DNA from 4 places in the Rahnella sp. GSA61A genome. Region 2 is predicted to be linked to each of the others. Evidence: predicted binding sites of a transcription regulator. Region 2 holds the regulator's gene; each other region holds the start of a gene.
What was found. Region 2 encodes PurR, which represses purine synthesis genes. Its sites were predicted from a motif close to CANGCAAACGTTTGCNTG; they were not measured.
Positions count from the first base shown of each region.

Region 1: the regulator PurR is predicted to act here: its motif matches at 2,926-2,943, upstream of purM (phosphoribosylformylglycinamidine cyclo-ligase).
Region 3: the regulator PurR is predicted to act here: its motif matches at 2,537-2,554, upstream of purT (formate-dependent phosphoribosylglycinamide formyltransferase).
Region 4: the regulator PurR is predicted to act here: its motif matches at 2,668-2,685, upstream of LC431_RS22535 (L-serine ammonia-lyase).

Region 1 covers NZ_JAHXYO010000002.1:98,606-103,129, forward strand. Annotated here, with positions in the region: gene ppk1 (polyphosphate kinase 1) at 1-43, opposite strand, end outside; gene speG (spermidine N1-acetyltransferase) at 353-928, opposite strand; gene purN (phosphoribosylglycinamide formyltransferase) at 1,149-1,787, opposite strand; gene purM (phosphoribosylformylglycinamidine cyclo-ligase) at 1,824-2,861, opposite strand; gene upp (uracil phosphoribosyltransferase) at 3,093-3,719, shown strand; gene uraA (uracil permease) at 3,799-4,524, shown strand, end outside.
Region 2 covers NZ_JAHXYO010000016.1:65,971-70,494, forward strand. Annotated here, with positions in the region: gene punC (purine nucleoside transporter PunC) at 1-197, opposite strand, end outside; gene punR (DNA-binding transcriptional activator PunR) at 334-1,239, shown strand; gene purR (HTH-type transcriptional repressor PurR) at 1,276-2,301, opposite strand; gene LC431_RS18930 (YnhF family membrane protein) at 2,636-2,725, shown strand; gene LC431_RS18935 (C40 family peptidase) at 2,891-3,790, opposite strand; gene LC431_RS26305 (hypothetical protein) at 4,144-4,272, shown strand; gene LC431_RS18940 (Grx4 family monothiol glutaredoxin) at 4,253-4,524, shown strand, end outside.
Region 3 covers NZ_JAHXYO010000024.1:32,586-37,109, reverse strand. Annotated here, with positions in the region: gene LC431_RS22570 (S9 family peptidase) at 1-332, opposite strand, end outside; gene yebF (protein YebF) at 464-829, opposite strand; gene dbpA (ATP-dependent RNA helicase DbpA) at 991-2,373, opposite strand; gene purT (formate-dependent phosphoribosylglycinamide formyltransferase) at 2,624-3,802, shown strand; gene LC431_RS22550 (YoaH family protein) at 3,893-4,075, opposite strand; gene pabB (aminodeoxychorismate synthase component 1) at 4,237-4,524, shown strand, end outside.
Region 4 covers NZ_JAHXYO010000024.1:28,051-32,574, forward strand. Annotated here, with positions in the region: gene LC431_RS22530 (EAL domain-containing protein) at 1-821, opposite strand, end outside; gene LC431_RS22535 (L-serine ammonia-lyase) at 1,276-2,640, opposite strand; gene LC431_RS22540 (CoA pyrophosphatase) at 2,848-3,450, opposite strand; gene pabB (aminodeoxychorismate synthase component 1) at 3,447-4,524, opposite strand, start outside.

The DNA of each region.
Region 1 (4,524 bases), on a different contig from region 2:
GCCAGCTTAGTTCTTTCTCGATATAAAGCTTTTCCTGACCCATTTTCACTCCGTTCATTTAGCTTGCAACCTGGCCCATACAGGCAAATTTGCCTGAAAACACCGCAATGTAGCTCAACATATTCTTCGTGTTGCCCGCCTTTTAAGCAGCCAGCGCAGCAGGAAGTCATCTGTGAGAGGGGCCTAGTGTCTACTATCAATATTGCGAAAGATTGACAGGAAAGTCCAACATAACAAGGGATGATTTCAGGAGAGTCTTTAACGGGGAGTCAAAAGAGAGAAAAGTGTTACCGATGAAGGACATTTGTATCCTTCACCGGTCATTCTTTTACCGATTTATGTCGCGGTGGAATTAAACCGCGCTGGCGCCAATCAGGGATTCCGGTTTGACCTGAACAGGCTTGGTTTTGTATTTCGCCAGAAACTGCGGCTGGAAAATACACATGCGGATGGCGCTGCGATATTCGCCGTTCACAAAGAATTCCTGTTTCAGTTCACCTTCAAGCTCGAAGCCTAATTTGCTGTAAATGTGGATCGCCTTTTTATTTTCTTTATCCACGATTAAATACAGTTTGTAGAGGTTAAGAACGGAGAAGGCATAATCCATCGCCAGACGGACAGCGTCACCGGCAAAGCCTTTGCCCTGATGCTGCGGATCGATGATGATCTGAAATTCCGCGCGGCGGTGAATATGATTAATTTCCACCAGCTCGACCAGGCCGACCGGTCCGCTTTCGTATTCAATAATAAAGCGGCGTTCGCTTTGGTCGTGAATATGCTTGTGATACAAGTCGGTCAGTTCGACGAAAGCCTCGTAAGGTTCTTCAAACCAGTAACGCATGATGCTGGCGTTATTATCAAGACGATGAACAAACGACAGGTCGTCCTTTTCCAGTGGACGTAATCTGACGCTGTTATGGCTAAACATGGGGTGTTCCTCAACTATAAAAGCCGTTTTATGAGGGTAACCTTCGTAAATATGAAATCGGAAACAACCGTGTTCCCGATGAAGGTCGGCGCACAAACGACGTTTAAACGTGCGCCGGGATGTGCATTATATCGGACGAAATGTAAACAAATGTCAAATGACGGAAAATAAAAAACCGGCGCATGGCCGGTTTATAGTGAAATCATGATGCAGTGGTAGATTAATCTTCTGCATATCCGCGTTCAGAAAGCGGATTGTTATCCAGCAGCGCCTGACCCTTTTGCAGCGACAAACGTCCGTCAACGAACCAGCTGACGACCAGCGGATAAATGCTGTGTTCCTGCGTTTGTATGCGGGCAATCAGCTCTTCTTCTGTATCGTCAGCAAACACCGGGACTTTGGCCTGTAAAATCACCGGACCGCCATCGAGTTCTTCAGTCACAAAATGCACGGACGTACCGTGTTCCGCATCCTGATTTTCAATGGCCTGACGGTGGGTGTGCAGACCCGGATATTTTGGCAGCAGGGAAGGGTGGATGTTGATCATGCGTCCGGCAAAGCGCTGGACGAATTCAGCGGTCAGAATACGCATATAACCGGCAAGTACCACCAGATCAGGCTGGAAAGTGTCAATGGCATCCGCCAGTGCAACGTCAAATTCCGCCCGGTCCCGGTAAGCCTTAACATCCAGTGCATGCGCGGGAATACCGGCTAAACGGGCTCTTTCAAGCCCGTATGCAGCTGCTTTATTGCTGAAGACCGCACTGAGTGTTGCGTTAATTCGTCCCTGCTGGCAGGCATCAATCAGGGCCTGTAAATTGCTCCCCTCGCCCGATACCAGAACCACAATCCTTTTCATTTTGCTACCCGTCTTCAGTCAGTTGATTTACTGGTTTTATTCAATAACCACGCGTTCAGCGGAGTCAGAGGCTTTAATGTAGCCAATTTTCCACGCTTTTTCGCCATTATCGTTCAGTAATGCAATCGCCTGATCGGCCAGTTCTGCCGGAAGTGCCACCAGCATGCCCACACCACAGTTAAAGGTGCGGTACATTTCGTGACGGCTGACATTACCGGCGGTTTGCAGCCAGGTGAAGACATCCGGCCACTGCCAGCTTGATTCGTCGATAATCACCTGTGTGTTGTCCGGCAATACACGTGGGATATTTTCCCAGAAGCCGCCACCGGTCAGATGGACGATGCCGTGAACATCCACGTTTTCGATCAGGTTCAGAATCGATTTCACGTAAATTTTGGTTGGTGCGAGCAGGTGATCGGCCAGCGGTTTGCCTGCCAGATCGGTAGTTTCCGGGTCAGTCTTACTGACTTCCAGAATTTTGCGCACCAGAGAATAACCGTTGGAATGCGGGCCACTGGCGGCCAGGCCGATCAGCACATCCCCGTCAGCCACTTTGCTGCCGTCGATGATTTCTGATTTTTCCACCACACCCACGCAGAAGCCTGCCACGTCGTAATCTTCGCCGTGATACATGCCCGGCATTTCAGCGGTTTCACCACCGACTAACGCACAGCCAGACTGTTTACAGCCTTCTGCGATACCGGTGATTACGCTGGCGGCAGTATCGACGTCCAGTTTGCCGGTGGCGTAATAGTCGAGGAAGAACAGCGGTTCAGCGCCCTGAACGATTAAATCGTTGACGCACATCGCGACCAGATCGATACCGATAGTATCATGGCGTTTCAAATCCATCGCCAGACGCAGCTTGGTGCCAACGCCGTCGGTACCCGAAACCAGTACGGGTTCACGATATTTTTGCGGCAGCGCGCAGAGGGCACCAAAACCGCCCAGTCCACCCATCACTTCAGGGCGGCGAGTCTGTTTTACTACACCTTTAATGCGGTCTACCAATGCGTTACCGGCATCGATATCTACGCCTGCGTCTTTATAGCTGAGAGAGGTTTTGTCGGTCACTGCGAAGTCCCCACGGCGGTTTGGGTTGGTGGTTGAAGAATAAAGCGGGGCAATTCTAACAGTGGAAGCAAACGTTTGCGAGCGCCTTATTCGATGATGAGTTTTAGGCTGTCTATACTCTAACCGGGTTACTGATGATCCAGATCAGGCTATTTGGTATGGCGTTCAAAAAAAATGGCGTTATAATCTCGCGATTTTTTTTGCAGCTCAACCACCTTAGGAGAATAAATAATGAAGATCGTCGAGGTGAAACACCCGCTGGTGAAACACAAGCTGGGCCTGATGCGTGAAAACGACATCAGCACGAAACGTTTTCGCGAACTGGCTTCTGAGGTGGGAAGTCTGCTGACGTATGAAGCGACTGCTGATTTAGAAACTGAAAAAGTGACGATCGAAGGCTGGAATGGCCCGGTTGAAATCGATCAGATTAAAGGCAAGAAAATTACCGTAGTGCCTATCCTGCGTGCCGGTCTGGGCATGATGGAAGGCGTACTGGAACACGTTCCGAGTGCGCGTATCAGTGTGGTCGGCGTGTACCGTGATGAAGAAACCCTCAAGCCTGTGCCGTATTTTCAGAAACTGGTTTCTAACATTGAAGAACGTCTGGCACTGGTGGTTGATCCGATGCTGGCGACGGGGGGGTCTATGATTGCCACCATCGACCTGCTGAAAAAAGCCGGCTGCCAGAGCATTAAAGTGCTGGTGCTGGTTGCCGCGCCTGAAGGGATCGCCGCTCTCGAAGCCGCACACCCGGACGTTGAGTTGTACACCGCCTCGGTGGATCAGGGACTCAACGATAAAGGCTACATCATCCCGGGGCTCGGCGATGCGGGCGACAAGATATTTGGTACGAAATAAATAAGCGTTTAGCCGACTAATCAGTCGGCTTTTTTTTGCTCGTCATATACAACATCACACCATTGAGAGGATCACATTCATGACCCGTCGTGTCATCGGGGTAAGCGAACGTCCGCCATTGCTGCAGACGATTCCCCTGAGTTTCCAGCATCTGTTTGCCATGTTTGGTGCCACCGTCCTGGTGCCCATTCTGTTTAAGATCAACCCGGCAACGGTGCTGCTGTTCAATGGCATAGGGACTTTGCTGTATTTATTTGTCTGTAAAGGGAAAATACCGGCTTACCTTGGCTCGAGCTTCGCGTTTATTTCCCCGGTGCTGTTGCTGTTACCGATGGGGTATGAGGTGGCGCTCGGTGGTTTTATTGCCTGCGGGCTGTTGTTCTGCCTGGTGGCGCTGATTGTTAAGAAAGCCGGAATTGGCTGGATTAACGTGATATTCCCGCCTGCGGCGATGGGCGCAATCGTTGCCGTCATCGGACTGGAACTGGCGGGCGTGGCGGCGAATATGGCGGGTCTGTTACCTGCCGAGGGCGCGGCGGTGGATTCCACCACCATTACCATTTCGCTGGTGACACTGTCTGTGACCATTCTGGGGTCCGTGCTGTTCCGTGGTTTCCTGGCGATTATCCCGATCCTGATCGGCGTGCTGGTGGGTTATGCACTGTCGTTCTTTATGGGGGTGGTGGATGTCTCAACGATCGAGAATGCGCACTGGTTCGCGCTGCCAACCTTCTATACGCCACGTTTTGAATGGGTCGCCATCCTCACGATCCTGCCTGCGGCGCTGGTGGTTATTGCCGAACAC
Region 2 (4,524 bases):
TCTGACAACGGCCCCCATAACAACTGACCGAGAGCAAATCCGCCGAGAAAAATGCTCAGACTTGCGCTGATCATCCCGGGGCTGGTCATCAGACTGGTTTGCATGGCGCTGAACGCAGGCAGATACATATCAGTGGCTAAAAAGCCCAGCATGCTCAGTCCCGCGAGATAGAGCATAAATCCAAAGGAGGGTTTCATTATCGTCTCATTAATTTATTTATTGCAGATGATGTGATGCAGATTACATACCGGAGGCGGAGTTTAACGCTTTGATAACAGGCTTGTGAAACGCTAATATTTGCACTCTGCTATCAAAAATATTGAAGGCTGAATTATGTGGTCAGAATACGCCCTTGAAGTGGTAGATGCCGTGGCAAGAACAGGTAGTTTTAGTGCGGCAGCGCAAGATTTGCACCGCGTACCTTCTGCTATCAGCTATACCGTCCGTCAGCTTGAGCAGTGGCTGGCCGTGCCGTTGTTTGAACGTCGCCATCGTGACGTGGTACTGACGCCTGCGGGAAAGGTTTTTGTCGATGAAGCGCGGATTCTGACAAAAAAAATGATAGCCACGCGCCGGCAGTGTCAGCAGGTGGCGAACGGCTGGCGCGGCGAATTACGTGTGGCGGTTGACCGGATTGTAAAACCCGCACGGACACGGCGTCTGGTGCTCGATTTCTACCGCCATTTTGCGGACACCGAACTCATTATTCACTCAGAAGTGTTTAATGGTGTCTGGGATGCGCTGGTTGACGGGCGGGCAGACGTGGCGATCGGTGCTACACGCGCGATACCGGTTGGCGGGGGCTTCAGTTTTCGTGACATGGGATTTATGGACTGGCATTGCGTCGTCAGCCCGCAACATCCGCTTGCGCAGTTATCCGGCGCGCTGAATGATGATGAGCTGCGGCCTTATCCTGCACTCTGTCTGGAAGACACCTCCCGGACATTGCCTAAGCGGGATACATGGACGCTGGATAACCAGCGGCGGCTGGTCGTGCCAGACTGGACCTGCGCGCTGGAATGCCTGACCGAAGGCTTATGCGTGGGTATGATGCCGGTTCATCGCGTCACGCCGTGGATAGAACAGAAAAAGTTGCAGGTGCTGACGCTGGAAAATACGTTTCCCGACAGCCCGTGTTGCCTGACGTGGGATCAAAGCAATCCGTCACCCTCGCTGGCCTGGTTGCTGGAATATATGGGCGATACAGAAACCATGAATCAGGAATGGCTGCGTGATTAGAAAAAAACGCCTGCATCTGCAGGCGTTCGATATCTGTTAACGGCGGTAATCGCGGTACGGACCATCGGCTACGGAACGGCGTTCGACCAGTTTCGGATGCACCTCAATGGTCTGAGACTCTTCACGCTTACTGACAATTCTGTCCAGCAACATGGTAAAGGCCATTTCACCCAGACGTTCTTTCGGCTGATGCACGGTTGTCAGCGCGGGGGAGAAGTAACGGGCGTTACGCACATTGTCGTAACCGATTACGGAAATATCCTGAGGGACGCGCAGGCCCAGTTCGTCTGCGGCACAGATTGCGCCCATTGCCATCACATCGCCGCCACAAAATACGGCAGTCGGGCGGTGCTTCTGCATCAGAATTTTATGCATCGCCTGATAGCCCGATTCCGGCTCGAAATCGCCCTGAACCACCCATTCGTCACGCAGCGGAATATTGGCTTCAGTCAGTGCTTTCACAAAACCCTGGAAGCGGCCACCGCCGGTATTACGTGCCAGTTGGCCCGGGATCACCCCAATATCACGATGACCGCGTTCAATCAGATAACGCCCGGCCATGTAACCCCCTTCGAAAGCATTATCAATAATGCTGTCGGTGAAGTTCTTACGCGCTTCGCCCCAGTCCATGACCACCATTGGGATCGAACGGTGCTCCTCGAGCATATTGAGCAACTCATCAGGATATTCCGCGCACATCACCAGCAAGCCATCGACGCGTTTTTGCGCCAGCATTTGCAGGTAGGCTTGTTGTTTTTCCAGATTATTATGCGAGTTACACAAAATCAGCGTATAGCCTTTGGAGAAGCAGCTGTTTTCTACGGCTTCAATCACTTCGGCAAAATAGGGCGCTTCGCTGGAGGTGGCAAGCAGACCGATCGTTTTGGTGTTATTGACCTTCAGACTGCGGGCTACAGCACTCGGCGAGTAATGTAACTCTTTGATTGCAAGGAGAACCGCTTCTTTGGTTTCTTCGGCGACGAAACGTGTTTTATTGATGACGTGCGACACGGTTGTAGTGGAAACGCCAGCGCGCTTTGCGACATCTTTAATCGTTGCCATGTAAACAATGACTCCTGAACTCACGTGTTTCAGCACGTTAGCATTATGTTAATCGTTTGCTTGCGTGGATCTCACTGCTGGCTTCTAAAAGGGCAGTGAAATCGTTGGGTGGATTCTTCAGAATGAGGCGTGAAATGCTCTCGGGTGAAATCAACCGGCACACAGGCGTGTTAACCGACAATTTTCTCTTATAATGCAGGAAAGTGGAAGTAAAATTCTCAGGGATACATTGTCATTCAGCACAAGATTTTAAATGTTAATTATGCGAAAATGCGTTGGCACACAATTAGTGTGGCTTAAAAAATGCCACAATTTGATCCGAAAGGGGGGTTTGATGGACAGCAACCTGAAATTATCGTTGATCACCACGGTATGCGCTTTGCTTATGATTATCGCTTTCAGTTTCACTGCGGTGATGAACTGATTCAGTAAGTGATCCGCCATAAAAAAGGGCGATTCCTGTTACAGGAATCGCCCTTTTCAATTTTACGCAGTGGCCGTTACCGCCGATACTCTTCCCTGCAGAAACTCTTCGTTAAATGCTATTCAATGGCTGATTAGCGAAACTTCAGACTTAACGAATTGTTTATTATCGGATCGTTTTCGGCGTCATTACCCGGCGTGCACCCACATAATGATCTTGCCAGTAATCGTCGCCGAGAGAGGTGATTTTAATGTCTTCGCCCGTTCTTGGAGACTGAATAAACTTGCCGTTCCCCACGTAAACACCAACATGGTCTGCTGCGCCGCGGTTATTGATTCTGAAGAACACCAGATCACCGCTTTCAAGTTCGCCGCGTTTGACCGGAGCCGCATCGCGCAGGTGATACATTTCATTCGCTGTGCGTGGCATTTTAATACGGATCAAATCTTTGTAGGCGTAATAGACTAAGCCGCTGCAATCAAAACCGGTATTCGGCGAGGTTCCGCCCCAGCGATATGGTTTTCCTACCTGATGCATCAGTTTGGTCATCGCCGTTTGCTGGGCATGCTGATAGCGTTTTTTATGCGTTGCACTTAGCGTAATCGGTTTGCTGTCTTCTTCGGGCTTTTTACCTTTACGGTGCCGGCCATACGCTTCTTTTTTACTGACCCTTTCCGTGCTGTTTTTCGCGAGTGAACGGGTTTTGGCGTGTTTCTCTGTTTTGCTTTCGGCCCGCGTGGTCTTCAGTGTCTTTTCTTTTTTACTTTCGGCCCGGGTCGTTTTGACACTTTTCTCCGTCGTGGTCTTTCGTTTAGCCAGTTCGGTACTTTTAACTTTCTTCTTCGAATTCTTGTCCTGAATTTTTTGTTCTGTCACTGGCGCGATTTTAGTTTTTTTACTGGTTTTCGCGGCCACCGTTTTTCGCTTTCGCCGTTCTTCAGGTGCAGCCTGATTAACATGGCTTTTACGCTGATCGGCAGAAACACGTGTCTGCGGCGATGCATGTGCCATATTCAGAAATAGCTGGGTAAAGAGCAGCACAAAAAGCGTGAACAGTAAGCGCATAGCTTCGTTACCATGAGTGGTAGGTTAAACATCAGGGATGTCAGAGTATTGCCTAAAAGAACCTGACAAAAAAGCACGAATTGACTCGATTCTAGATCATATTGTGAGAAAAAGTTAATGGCTTTTTTTATGTCGAAATAACCGCCATTTTTAGTCAAAAAAATAACCACTTTTCATGGTGTTAATATTTGAGTTAAAGAATGGAATTTTGCAAATCTGGCGTTATCGGTGAACGCCAAAAATGTTATTCTCAATGAATGTTTAAAGATGTGAGCCTGAGCGCACACATTAAAGATTGTTAAACAAAATGCCAGTATTGAGAAAGACCACACAAAAAATGGCGTTTTTATCTGATGGCTGCCATCGTTACAATAGAAGGTATTGTGATTGCGCACCGTCTCTTTATGCTGCGCGTGAAGAGTAATGATCGTGACAGCCTGTACCGGCTTGAGGAAGCAAGAAATGACCACTCCAACAATTGAAAAAATTCAGAAGCAAGTTTCTGAAAACCCGATTCTGCTGTACATGAAAGGTTCGCCGAAACTGCCAAGCTGCGGTTTCTCCGCTCAGGCTGTTCAGGCGCTTTCAGCCTGTGGCGAGCGTTTCGCTTACGTGGATATCCTGCAGAACCCGGACATCCGTGCTGAGATGCCAAAATTTGCTAACTGGCCAACGTTCCCGCAACTGTGGGTTGACGGTGAACTGGTTGGCGGCTGCGACATCGTGGTTGAGAT
Region 3 (4,524 bases), on a different contig from region 2:
CAGTTTTCATGTTCCGCTGCGGGCTGACGCAGATAAATGGCGTATTCGTTGCCCGGTTCATAACGGGTCTGATAACGGTAGCCATGTTTCACGTAGGGAACGGAATGATCCTGTTGCGCAATACGCGCAACCATTTCGCCATACAGGGTTTCACGCAGCGCCTGATGCGGTTGCATGGCCTGTTCGGTATATTGGTTTTCAGCGGTCAGATACGCCAGAACCTGAGGATCGGCGCGGTCATCATCACGCAGCCAGTAATAGTTATCGACGCGGTCATCGCCGTGTACGCTCAGGGTTTGCGGGCGTTTTTCAGCCTTTGGAGGTGTCATCATCTCGGGATCTCTTTGTCCTCTTTGCGGTGTGACAAGAGTGACAGGTTTAGGCAGGGAAACCAAGAGACGTCAATGCAGGGAAATAATGCGTCCGCTAAGAAATAACGGACGCAATCGGAAGTGCAGAAAGGCTATACCGGCGTGCTGTAGCTGATTTCGCCGATCTGGCAGTTGAGGGTCACCTGATAGGTTTTATCAGTGTGATCACCGCGCACTTTTAGCGGGATATTCCATCTGGCGTTATTGCCGCTGATGCTGTCAGTCACCACCCAGGCCACCGGTGTAGAAGTGCCGAGCACTTTTTTATCTGCATCCCAGCGCGGAATACGGTTTTGCAGGAAATCACGTTTAACCAGTGCTGCCACTTCATCTTTTGTGGCCGTGGAACAGGGTGTTACCGTTGCCGTTCTCACTTCAGGCTCATCGGCCTGTGCAACCTGGCTCAGACCGCTCATTCCTGCAACGGCCATCACAACGCCCAAGATTATCTTTTTCATCGTTCGTCTTCCCAGTCTTTGTCGTTCATTCAGTTGACCTTGCCGGACAATATCCCTACATAAGGCAAGGTCATCGCTTGCGTTAGATAATATAATCCTCAACAAGGCAATAACACAACATTAACAATAAGACGGCCAATGCAAAGCGATAATAAACCCGGTTAACGCAAGATAATGGCTTTGCAATTCTTGCCTTTAATTTTCCCTTCCTGCAAACGTTGCAGCGCTTTCTTAGCGCTCTTCTGACGAATCGCCACATAAGCATGAACCGGGAACATATCGATTTTACCAACTTCAGCTGCGGTCAGCCCGGCGTCACCGGTCAGCGCGCCCAGAATATCGCCGGGACGGATTTTGGCTTTACGGCCGCCATCGATGCATAACGTTGCCATTTCAGGATCAAGCGCCACCGGGGCGGCGGCCAGTGCCTGCGCTGCGGGCTGCCAGGTAAACCGCTGGCGGGTGTAATCTTCCAGCGCCGTTACACGCGGCATTTCCTGCGGTGTCACGAGACTGACGGCCAGGCCACTGGTGCCCGCACGACCGGTACGGCCCACGCGGTGAACGTGAACTTCCGGGTCGAAAGACAGCTCGTAATTAATGACCAGGCCGAGCTGTTTAATGTCCAGCCCGCGTGCCGCAACATCTGTCGCCACCAGTACGCGGCAACTGCCGTTGGAGAAACGCACCAGTACGCGGTCGCGGTCACGCTGCTCGAGGTCGCCGTTCAGCGCCAGCGCACTGATGCCTTTCGCCTTCAGGTCATCACAAACATCCTGACAGTCACGTTTGGTGTTACAGAACACCACACAGGAAGTCGGCTGATACTGATACAGCACCGCGGCCAGCAGCGATAAGCGCTGATGTTTGTCGGCTTCGATGAAAATCTGCCTGATATCAGCAATGTCATCTTCGCCTTCGATTTCTACCTTCAGCGGCTGACGCTGAAATTTAGAACTGATGCGCTCAATGCCGTCCGGATACGTCGCGGAGAACAGCAGCGTCTGGCGATCCTGCGGCGTATAACTGACGACATCTTCGATATCTTCGCTAAAGCCCATATCCAGCATGCGGTCCGCTTCATCCAGCACCAGTACTTTCAGTTCGTCCAGTTTCAGCGTGCCTTTACGCAGATGCTCCTGAATACGGCCCGGCGTACCCACCACAATGTGCGGCGGATGGACCAGCGATTCAAGCTGTGGTCCGATTGCCTGGCCACCGCACAGGGTCAGAATTTTGATGTTTTGGGTAAAACGCGCCAGACGGCGTAATTCTTTGCTGACCTGATCGGCCAGTTCGCGGGTCGGACACAATACCAGCGCCTGAGCGACGAACTGTGAAACGGTAATGCTGTTCAGTAAACCGATACCGAAAGCGGCTGTTTTACCGCTGCCGGTTTTGGCTTTGGCGCGGACGTCCTGACCCAGCAGGATGGCAGGCAACGACGCTTCCTGAATCGGGGTCATTTCGGTGTAACCCAGTTCATTCAGGTTAGAAAGTTGCTCAACGGGTAATGTCAGGGCAGAAAAGGAATGCGTGCTCAAGGGCGATAACTCTTTATGTGAGGCAAAAATCGGGACAGCGGCAGGAAGCCTGACGCCATGGTTTGGGTAAATGATAACAGAGACGCCCGCAGACTGCCTTAAACGGCAGAAAACAGGCTGAAAAAATCCTGCTTTTATTCCCGCTTAAATTTATCAACAGCACTGCGCAATCGTTTTCGTCGACAATAATTTCAGATATACTGCGCGCCGAAATTCCTATTTTCCTTCACACAGATCTGGGTACGAAGCTATGTTAACCATTGGTACTGCACTGCGCACTGGCGCCACCCGCGTCATGTTATTAGGCTCCGGCGAACTGGGCAAAGAAGTGGCGATTGAATGCCAGCGACTGGGTCTGGAAGTGATCGCCGTTGATCGCTACGCCGATGCACCCGCGATGCAGGTCGCCCATCGCAGCCATGTCATTAACATGCTGGATGGCGATGCACTGAAACAGGTTATCGAAAGCGAACACCCTGATTTTATCGTGCCGGAAATCGAAGCGATTGCCACCAGCATGCTGGTCGAGCTGGAAAAACAGGGTCACAACGTCGTGCCTTGTGCTGAAGCGACACGCCTGACCATGAACCGCGAAGGCATCCGTCGTCTGGCTGCCGAAACGCTGAAGCTGCCTACTTCCACTTATCAGTTTGCCGATGATGAAGCGGCTGTCCGTGAGGCGATCGACGCCATCGGCTATCCGTGCATTATCAAACCGGTGATGAGCTCTTCCGGTAAAGGTCAGAGCCTGATCCGCAGTGCCGATCAGTTACAGGCGGCATGGGATTATGCCCAGCAAGGTGGCCGTGCTGGCGGCGGACGTGTCATCGTTGAAGGTCTGGTGAAGTTTGATTTTGAAATCACCCTGCTGACGATCAGCGCCGTTGATGGTATTCATTTCTGTGCGCCAATCGGACACCGTCAGGAAGACGGTGATTACCGCGAATCCTGGCAGCCACAGCAGATGACAGACCTTGCATTGCAGCGCGCCAAAGACATCGCAGAGAAAGTGGTGAAAGCGTTGGGCGGTAAAGGCCTGTTTGGCGTTGAACTGTTCGTTTGTGGTGATGAAGTGATCTTCAGCGAAGTGTCACCTCGCCCGCACGACACCGGGATGGTAACGCTGATTTCTCAGGATTTATCAGAGTTCGCCCTGCATGTGCGCGCATTCCTCGGTCTGCCTGTGGGCAATATCCGCCAGTTCGGCCCTTCCGCTTCTGCCGTAATCCTGCCGGAACTGACCAGCAGCAACGTGACGTTTACCGGCCTGGAAAACGCACTGACCGGTTACAACCAGATCCGTCTGTTCGGTAAGCCGGAAATCAGTGGTAAGCGCCGCCTTGGCGTAGCGCTGGCGACGGCGGACAACGTTGAAGACGCCGTGGAACAGGCCAAACAGGCAGCGGCTGCAGTGGTGGTTAAAGGCTAATCCATTCCTGACGCTGAGATGAAAAAAAACCGGACGCCTGAAAAGAGTCCGGTTTTTCTTTGCAGCAAAGGGAAACTGCGGAGCAACGTTTTATTCGTCGTCTTCGTCATCAAAAATGACGGTCACACGGTCACCTTTATGCGTTTCGCGGATTTCTTCTGCAACGGTCGCAATGGCTTCGCCGCTGCTCATGCCGTTTTCCATTAACTGGCGGATACGATCGGCGGCCTGTTCTTGTTCGTGATGTGATAATGAAGGCATACCTGTCAGCATGGGAGTGTCCTGTTGTACGGGTGATAATAAAAAGCCCGCGCAGTGCGGGGTTGCACAGTATACGCCTTATTCACGCAAATCGCCTGCGCTGCTTTCAGGCAGCCCGATCTGTGTTAGGATCCTGAAAAATAGTCACTGCGCCAGAGAAACTCATACCCGTCATGCCATTCGCCCAACCCGTTGTTTTCCATTCATTACCTTATCAACCCGATGCAATAACTGAACGGTTCGCGCCGCTTTCTGCTTTGCCGTGGGCGATGTTACTGCATTCAGGTTCGGCACAGCACCAGCATAATCGTTTCGATATTCTGGTGGCCGATCCGCTGATCACGCTGACCACACGTGGCAAGCTAACGCAGATTGAGCACAACGGCATGGCCGAAACCCGGACTGAAGATCCGTTTGCTTTACTGGAAGAGCAAATGGCGGTGGCCGGTTTACAGGCAGAA
Region 4 (4,524 bases), on a different contig from region 2:
CTGATCGGATAAGCCAGACTGATGCGACTGCCGGAGAACAGATAAATGGCTGTTGCTGTCAGCAGGCTGATCAGAACCGACAGCGGCAGATGTGAAAACAGCTCCTCCCAGGCCAGTGTGCTGGCTTCTTCACCATAAATAGAGACCGCAAAATCATATTTTTCCGATCGGGCGCTCAGCAAAGGGGCGCGCGGCAGGGCACTGGTGTTGATGATTGAATTTTTGCCGTATTCGAGATTTTGTTGTCCGACGTTGAGAACGATGTGGCTGGCATAAGGCGGTTGGGGCTCGAGCAGGAAATTCGACAAGATCCCGATGTTATAGACAAACAGTTCACCGTTAAGATTATCCGGTGTGGTCGGATGCCATAAAACCAGCGTCGGTGTATTGACACGGCTCCATTTCGAGGCGCGCAACTCAAGTTGGGTTTTACCCTGTGCGAAGGAAGGCAAGGTTTGATTGAAATTCAGATCCAGCGTGCCTACCAGGCTTGAACAAACAATGGTGCCGTTGCTGACGAGACTGATTGAACGTAATGTTTGCATGCGGGCGACGGTTTGTTGCAACAGAGGTTGCTGTGCCTTACAGGCGAGTGTCTGGTCGAAAGGAATAATTTTGCCGGCCGGAGAAGCGGGTTCAAGCAATTTTTCCAGTTTTTCAACGGTGTGAACAGCCACACGTTTTTGATCTTCGGCGATAACCTGGGCTTGTTCGTAGATACGAATGCCCAGCGTCAGAAGCAGCGTACATATCCCCATGGCACTGGCGAGGGCAATGCGATAGTAGCGATACTTCGCGAGTCCGGTCTGGGAGAACAGCATCGTTCTAATCCTTTTATCCCGAGTTAAAGGCAGGCTCAAAATTATTATTTTAAAGGGTTACCGATGCGTAACAGCCATTTCGTTTTTATAGAGAGTAGCTGTAAATCGTCGGGCGCTCAGTTTGAGTAGCGGCAAACTCCCTATATTTCTCTGTTCAAATCGAAAAAAACATACAGGTGACAGTGTCACTGAGGTTTTTCCTGTCCATTTCCGACATTTACGCAGACGTAATAAGGGGGACCCGGACAGGGGAAATCAGGCGGAAATCAGCATGCCGCACCTGCAGGGTATAATGCAAGTCTCACTACCATTATGTATTGATAATACAACAGGTTGTTGTTAGCGAAGGTTTTATTGCTGCCGGCTACCGGCCAGGTGGTATTTCCTGCGGTAAATTGGTTGAAATTAATACAACCTGAAAATACCGCAGGAAGAGGTCATCTTTTCGACCGGATCAGTCGCACTGAACCTTAATCGCCAGACCGCCACGCGAGGTTTCCCGATATTTGGAATTCATATCTTTACCGGTTTCGTACATTGTCTCAATGACTTTATCCAATGAAACTCTCGGCTCACTGGTGCGGCGTAATGCCATACGGGCGGCATTAATGGCTTTCACTGACGCGATGGCATTACGTTCGATGCACGGTACCTGAACCTGTCCGGCAACAGGGTCACAGGTTAATCCCAGATTGTGTTCCATGCCAATTTCGGCCGCAACGCACACCTGTTCCGGGCTGCCGCCAAGCAATTCCGTCAAGCCTGCCGCCGCCATTGAACAGGCTACGCCAACTTCACCCTGACAGCCCACTTCAGCGCCTGAAATCGACGCATTCATTTTATACAGAATACCGATAGCACCGGAACTCAGGAAATAACGCAGATAAATGTCCGGGCTGACCGACTGAATGAACTGGTCATAATACGCCAGCACCGCAGGCACAATGCCGCATGCGCCGTTGGTGGGTGCCGTCACGACACGTCCGCCTGCCGCGTTTTCTTCGTTAACCGCGAGGGCAAACATATTCACCCAGTCGATCACGTTCATCGGGTCACTGGAAAGTTTGTCGTTAGACACCAGCATCCGGCGCAGGGCAGAAGCACGACGCGGCACCCGCAACGGGCCAGGCAGAACGCCTTCGGTATTCAGGCCGCGATCGATACAGGCCTGCATGGTGTGCCAGATCTTCTCGAAATACTGCTCAATGTCCTGCTTACTGTGCTGCGCCAGCTCGTTTTTCATCACCAGACCGGATAATGACAGCCCGGTTTCCTTACATTTTGCCAGCATTTCACTGGCCGAATTAAAGCTGTACGGCACCGCCACTTCATCCAGCACAGGCTGACCGAAATGCTCGTCATCAACGATAAAGCCGCCGCCGACCGAGTAATAGGTTTTGCTGTAAATCATCTTGTCGCCAGCAAAAGCGTGAATTTGCATGGCGTTTTCGTGACGCGGTAAATTCTCCCCGCGGAACACCATACCGGTATCACGTGGGAAATCGACTTCATGCTGGGTTCCGCCCAGCGGCAGACGCTCACGTTGCTCAACGTCGCGGATAAAATGTGGAATGCCGTCGATGTCGACGGTATCTGGCTGATTGCCCGCCAGACCTAAAATAATGGCGATATCTGTGTGGTGGCCTTTACCTGTCAGAGACAAAGAACCAAAAACGTCCACAGCGACACGCGTAACGGCAGGCATCATGCCCTTTTCCAGCAGGTCATCAGCGAACTGTTTGCCTGCTTTCATCGGGCCCAAAGTATGGGAACTGGAAGGGCCAATCCCGACCTTGAACATGTCGAAAACGCTAATCACGTCGAATACTCCTGTAATAGATTGCGGCAGGGAACGGGATCCCTGGCTTCCATAAATGAACCAACACCAGAGACAGCCCTTATGGACGGGTCTCTTGTTCTTATGGATAGACTTATAGTTTAAAAGGGCTGAGAGGCAAAAGTTTCATTTTTCGCATGAAATAAACTTATTTGATGCAAAAGTGTGATCGTAATGTAATCACTGAGCTCAGACTTCAACCTGCCGGGCCAACTGACGGATGATTCCCGCCGTCAGCCCCCAGACAAATTGTTGCTGATACCAGGACAGATAAACCCGGTGATGAGTGCCTCTGCGGTGAATATCCAGGGGGTGATAACGTGCGAGATCAAAGGCTTCCCGCAGCGGCATTTCAAACAACTCGGCGACTTCATCTTCCGCGGGATGCAGTGGTACATCAACAGGCAACAGCCCGATAACCGGCGTGACCTGAAAACCGCTGCTGCTGTCCTGCGGCGACAGTGTGCCTAATATATGAACCTGTTCAGGGGGGATCGCGACCTCTTCATGCGCTTCGCGTAATGCGGTGGCAATAATCGAGGCATCGGAAGCATCTGCTGCACCACCGGGAAAGGCGACCTGGCCGGCGTGTTTACGCAACTGATCGGAGCGGCGCGTCAGTAAAAGGGTCGGTTCCGGACGACAAATAATCGGGATCAACACAGCGGCGTGGCGGGTTCCGCGCAACGCCGCAGCAGGCAGGCGCGGCTGCTGCAATTGAAAACGCAGGATGAAATCTTCCACGGCAGGTGAAAACGTCTGTAAGGGCGCGTGTTGTTCCAGCAGCGTCACGGCTGTATTTCTCCTAATTCAGGCAGAATACGGGCAATCTTATCAAAAGTTTCCTGATATTCCGCCTGTTCCTGACTGTCAGCGACGATCCCGCCACCCGCCCAGCAGTAAATTTTGCCCTGTGCGGTGAGCAATGTGCGGATGGTGATATTGCTGTCCATCGTGCCGCAGCAACTCAGATATGCAATGCTGCCGCAATAGCCGTTGCGCCGGTGCGGTTCAAGTTCTTCGATAATTTCCATGGCACGCACTTTGGGCGCACCGGTAATGGAGCCGCCGGGGAAACAGGCACGCAGTAAGGCGCTGGCGTGACAGGTTTCGGGTAACCGGGCGGTGATCGTGCTGACCAGATGATGGACGGCGGGGAAGGGCTCCACAACGAACAGCTCCGGCACCCGCACACTGCCGGGTGTCGCCACGCGGCCGATATCGTTACGCAGCAAATCGACAATCATCAGGTTTTCGGCGCGATCCTTTTCCGATGCCGCGAGCCGTTCTGCCTGCTGCATATCCTCAGTCGGATCTTCGCAGCGCGGCAGCGTTCCCTTAATCGGGCGGGTCTGTATCTCAGCGTCTTTCAGCCAGATGAAACGCTCGGGTGAAAGACAGACAACGGCATTTTCCGGCAGACGCAGAAACGCGGAGAAAGGGGCGCGGTTAGCCTGATTGAGGCGCAGGAAAGCCTGCCATTCATCGCCGCTGTATTCCGTCGAAAACCGCTGCGCCAGATTGATCTGATAGCAATCACCACTGTGAATATATTCCTGAATCTTACGGAATTTCTCACCGTATTCTTCGCGGCTCATATTTGCCCGCCACGGCGCATGTAAACAGAAAGGCGCAGGAGAAGGAACAGGTTGGTACTGGGCCAGCCAGCGTAAACGTTCAGAAACGTCACCATGGCAAATCAGCGTCAGGCGCTGTAAATGGTGATCGGCAATCAGCGCCCAGTCATAAATCCCTGCCGCCATATCCGGCAGGTCGATATCCCGTTCCGCAGTTTCAGGCAATGTTTCTATCCTGCGCCCCAGGTCATAACCGAACAAACCCAGTGCGCCGCCCAGAAAAGGAAAA